DNA from 2 places in the Mycobacterium sp. Soil_C_30 genome. Region 2 is predicted to be linked to the other one. Evidence: riboswitches for the same ligand, from Rfam matches in the RefSeq annotation. Region 2 holds a riboswitch; the other holds the start of a gene.

Region 1 (2,441 bases), on a different contig from region 2:
AAGACCTATTCGGCGCTGACGCGGGCGGTCACCTGGCCGGTGCTCTCCGGTGTCGCCGAGGTGGTGATGTTCTTCAACATCGCCGCGTTCGGCCTGGCGCTGGCCTGGTTGGCGACGGTGTGGGCCACCGCGATGCTGGCCGGACGCCGCATCTGGGACGCCGCCCTGGTGGCCGGCTCGCCTCTGCTGATCTTCCAGATCTTCACCAATTTCGACGCGCTGGCAACGGCTTTCGCCATGGGTGGGCTGCTGGCGTGGGCGCGCCGAAGACCGGTGCTGGCCGGTGTGCTGATCGGCCTCGGGGTGGCGGCCAAGCTGTATCCGGCACTGTTGCTCCTGCCGATCGTGCTGCTGGCGGTGCGGTCGGGCCGTCTCGTCGAGGCCGGTAAGACGGTGGCGGCGGCGCTGGCCGCCTGGCTGGTGGTCAACCTGCCGATCATGGTGCTGTTCCCGCAGGGGTGGGCGGAGTTCTTCCGGCTCAACAGCCGCCGCGGTGAGGACATGGACTCGCTGTACAACGTGTTCGGCAGCTTCACCGGCTGGCGGGGTTTCGACACCGAGCTCGGCTTCTGGGAGCCGCCGGCGATTCTCAACAGTGTGGTTGCGCTGTTGTTCGTGTTGTGTTGTGCCGCAATCGCCTACATCGCGCTCACCGCACCTACCCGGCCCCGGCTGGCGCAGTTGGCGTTCCTGGTGGTGGCGGCGTTCCTGCTGACCAACAAGGTGTGGAGCCCGCAGTTCTCGCTGTGGCTGGTTCCGTTGGCGGTGCTCGCGCTCCCGCACCGCAGGATCCTGCTGGCCTGGATGACCATCGACGCCCTGGTGTGGGTGCCGCGCATGCTGTTCCTGTTCGGCGAGCAGAACAAGGGGTTGCCCGAGCAGGCGCTGACCACCACCGTCCTGCTGCGTGACATCGCCGTCATCGGGCTCTGTGTCCTGGTGATCCGGCAGATCTACCGCCCCGCCGACGACCTGGTGCGCTGGCGTGGCCGTATCGACGACCCGTCGGGCGGGGTCTTCGACCGGGCTCCGGACAACCCACCCTCGTGGTTGCCGGCCTTCCTCTCAGCTAAAGTCGGTAGCGCCGGTCAACCGATCGGCTCCGATGGACAAGCAGGAAGCCGGTGTGAATCCGGCGCGGTCCCGCCACGGTGACCGGGTAGCGAACCCGGAAGTCCGATACTGCCTCCACCGGATGAGCCTGCCCTGGGACGAGGACATCCCGGATGGAGTCACGCATGACCGTTCGCACACTCTGTGCCACCCTCACCGTTGTAGCGCTTCTCGCCGGCTGCAGTTCGGCAGCTTCGGACACCAAAGTCGAAGCGGCAGAGGGCTTCCCGCTCACCATCGACAACTGCGATGAGGCCGTCACCGTCGACGCGCCGCCGGCCCGGGCGGTCGGCTATTTCCAGCAGTCCACCGAGATCATGCTGGCGCTCGGATTACAGGACTCTGTGGTGGGCAATGTCTACCCGGACAATCCGCCGCTGCCGCAGTACCAGCAGGCCTACGACGACATCCCGTTGATCTCGGACAAGGACGCTTCCTTCGAACAATTGCTGGCGGCGGGCCCGGATTTCGTCTACGGCGGCTACCGCAGCGCGTTCGCCGAGTCGGAGGGCCGCGCCCGCGCGGCGTTCGCCGATGCCGGGATCACCACGTATCTCAGCCCGGAGGCCTGCGCGACGGGCCCGGTCCGGATGGATGACGTCTACGCCGAGATCGAGCGGGTCGCCACGATCTTCGGTGTGCCGGAACGCGCGGAGAGCCTGACGACCGAGATGAAACGCAGCGTCGACGACGCGCGCGCCGGCCTCGAGGGCGTGCCACCGCTGAAGGTGTTCGTCTACGACAGTGGCGAGGACTCGGCATTCACCGCCGGCGGCAAGGGAATCGGAACCCAGCTCATCGAATTGGCCGGGGGAACCAACATTTTCGCCGATCTCGACGAGGTGTTCGGCGACGTCTCGTGGGAACAGGTCATCGAACGCAACCCCGATGTCATCGTCATCTATGACTACTTCGGCGCGCCGGGGGTGGAGAACAAGAAGGAGTTCCTGCGGTCGCGGCCGGAGCTGGCCGACGTACCGGCGATCAAGAACAACAGGTTCGCCGACCTGACCCTGCAGGACACGGTGATGGGGGTTCGGGCGCCGTACGCGGTGGGCAAGCTGGCAGCGCAGTTGCATCCGGACCGCTTCCAATGACGTTGGCGGCTGCGCTCACCCGCGCCGCCCGGTTCGGCGGGTACTTCGAAGTCGGACTGGACGGGGCCGTTCCGGAGTTCGACCTCGACAGGACGCTGACGGCGGTGGCCGCCCGGCTCGGTACCGCCGAGTCACGGGTGGCGGCGTCCTCTCTGCAGTACGAGTTCGCCGAACGAGTGTGGGCGGTGTCGCTGGGGGCGTGGGCTTTCGGCCGCATCGTGCCGGACCTGA
Region 2 (2,441 bases):
CAGCAGCACCAGAGCGGCAGCGGGCCACGGGGGCAACACCACCGCGCACGCCAGGAGCCCGCCGCACAGGATCACCTTCTCCAGCACGGACCGGGACCGCCATCGGCTGTCCCAGGCCGCACTGTCGAGGCGTGATCCGATCAAGAGCGGTCGTCACCGGCGACGGGCGCGGTGGCTGGGGTGTTCCGTCGGCGCCGCAGCGCGCCCAGCGCATAACCGAATACACCCGCACCGAGTGCTGCCTGCAGCGCGAACAGTCCTGACTCGACTTCGGCGGACGGCGGCGCGAACACCTGCGCGAACCACGGCTCGTAATCCGGGTGGCCCTGTTCGATGGCCGTGACGGCGGTGGTGTCGGTGCCGACGAACGACTCTTCGGATTCGTCACCGGCGATGCTCTGGCCGATGGTCAGGCACACGATGAAGATGGCGGCTGCGGCGGCCAGCAGGCCGAGGTTGATCAGCCATGATCTCGTCGACTTCGGCGATTCAGACATCAGCAGCCTCCTGCCGCTTGGCGCCGAGCACCCCGAGTTGGGTCAGCTCCGGCTTGGCGACGCTGAGCAGCACCCGGAACACCACCACACCCAGCAGGCCTTCGATGACGGCCAGCGGAATCTGGGTCACTGCGAACACGGACAAGAACTTGACCAGTGCTCCCAGTACGCCGGACTGGGCATCGGGGAACGCCAGTGCCAGCTGGACCGACGTCGCACAGTAGGTCGACAGGTTGGCCGTCATCATCGCCATGAAGATGGCGGGCAGGATGCCCGCGCGGCGCGTCAGACGCCAGAACGCGTAACCGACCCAGGGCCCCACCACCGCCATCGAGAAGACGTTGGCGCCCAGCGTCGTGATACCGCCGTGGCCGAGGAGCAGCGCCTGGAACACCAGGACCACGGTTCCCAGGAAAGCCATCACCGGGGGCCGGAACAACACCGCACCCAGACCGGTGCCGGTGGGATGACTGGAGCTGCCCGTCAGCGACGGCAGCTTGATCGCGGAGAGTACGAAAGCGAACGCGCCGGCCGCGGCCAGCAACAGCCGCGATTCCGGGCGCTCCCGGACCTCCCGGACGACGGCTCGGGCGCCGTGAACGACAAATGGTGCGGCGGCAATGGTCCACGCCGCGGCGTGGACAGGGGGAAGGAATCCTTCAGCAATGTGCATGGGCCACGGTTCTCTCCTGCAGGAATCTCTGCGTTCCTGATCAATGGATTCGACTGCGGGCCCTCAGGTCTGACTTCACTCCCGAAGGGGTGTCACAGTAGCGCGACTGTGCTGGATTCACACCAGCTTCATCGAGCCCGCGTGGTTATGGTAGGGCATCACCTGAGTTTCAGGGCGATACCCGGGTTTCAGCCGGCCCAGCGCAGGCCGGTGAATCCGACGGCACGGTAGAAACCGACGATGTGATCGCCGACCAGTTGGCCCGCCTGCTCGCCGTTGCCCGCGGCGATGGCATCGACGATGGCGGCGTGTTCGTCGGTCAGCGTCTGCATGGTGGCAGCGGGGTCGTCCAGGCTCTCGAACGCGGTCACCATGGCGTCGCGAAGCGCCTCACGCATGGCGGCCATGAGCACCGCCGACAGCGCGTTGCCCGAGGCCCGCACGATCCGGATGTGGAAGGCCGCATCCAGGTCGTTGTAGGCGGCCGTGGTGTGCACGCCGTGCATCTGCTCGACCAGCTGCCGCAGTTCGCCGATGTCCTCGGCGGTGGCATGCTCGGCGGCGTTGCGGGCGGCCAGGCGCTCGATGAGCAGCCGGACCTCCACCAGGTCAGCCTGATTGAAGGAAGCCAGTTGCAGATGGATGCGCAACACCATCGCCATACCGGCGATGCTGTCCTTGACGATCATCGACCCCGACGAGGGCCCGGAGCCGGTGCCGGCCTCGACCACACCGATGGCCTCCAGGATCCGCAACGCCTCGCGCACCGCGCCGCGGCTGACGCCCAGAGCTTCAGCGAACTGCCGTTCTGGGGGCAACCGGTCCCCCGCCTTCAACGTGCCTGCGACCAGGCGGTTCTCGATCTCGGCCACCACCTGCTCGTGCGTGCGCATACGTGCCAGCGGCTTCCACTCGGACGGAGTTGCCTCGGACACGGTCGCACCTCTTCTTCTCGAGAAGACCTCTGAGGGGTTGATGGTACCGACCAACCGTCGGGTTTCCCGTGCAGTGGTCGGTACCATCTCGAATCCTCAGAACACCGGTGTTTCTTGGTAGCTGCCGAACACCTCACGCAGCGCACCGGTGATCTCGCCCATCGACAGGTGCGCGCGCACCGCTTCGATGGTCGCCGGCATCAGGTTGGCGTTCTCGTCACGGGCCACCGCGAGCAGGTTTTCCAGTGCGGCCTTGGCGCGCTCGGGGTCGCGGTCGGCCCGGGTCTTCTTGAGCCGCGCGATCTGACGGGCCTCGGACTCCGGGTCGAGCTGGTG

The links. Region 2 has a riboswitch for cobalamin ahead of AC3A6P_RS10195 (energy-coupling factor ABC transporter permease). Riboswitches for the same ligand answer to the same signal wherever they lie in the genome.
Region 1: another riboswitch for cobalamin. It lies ahead of AC3A6P_RS13180 (ABC transporter substrate-binding protein); the one in region 2 lies ahead of AC3A6P_RS10195 (energy-coupling factor ABC transporter permease).

What each region holds. Positions count from the first base shown of each region.
Region 1 is NZ_JBDGJH010000006.1:45,374-47,814, reverse strand. It holds partial or broken gene AC3A6P_RS13185 (glycosyltransferase family 87 protein) at 1-1,080, shown strand, start outside; cobalamin riboswitch at 1,069-1,204, shown strand; gene AC3A6P_RS13180 (ABC transporter substrate-binding protein) at 1,239-2,210, shown strand; gene AC3A6P_RS13175 ((2Fe-2S)-binding protein) at 2,207-2,441, shown strand, end outside.
Region 2 is NZ_JBDGJH010000004.1:419,428-421,868, reverse strand. It holds gene cbiQ (cobalt ECF transporter T component CbiQ) at 1-144, opposite strand, end outside; gene AC3A6P_RS10200 (energy-coupling factor ABC transporter substrate-binding protein) at 141-497, opposite strand; gene AC3A6P_RS10195 (energy-coupling factor ABC transporter permease) at 490-1,170, opposite strand; adenosylcobalamin (AdoCbl) riboswitch at 1,226-1,311, opposite strand; gene AC3A6P_RS10190 (FadR/GntR family transcriptional regulator) at 1,359-2,105, opposite strand; gene AC3A6P_RS10185 (methylmalonyl-CoA mutase family protein) at 2,202-2,441, opposite strand, start outside.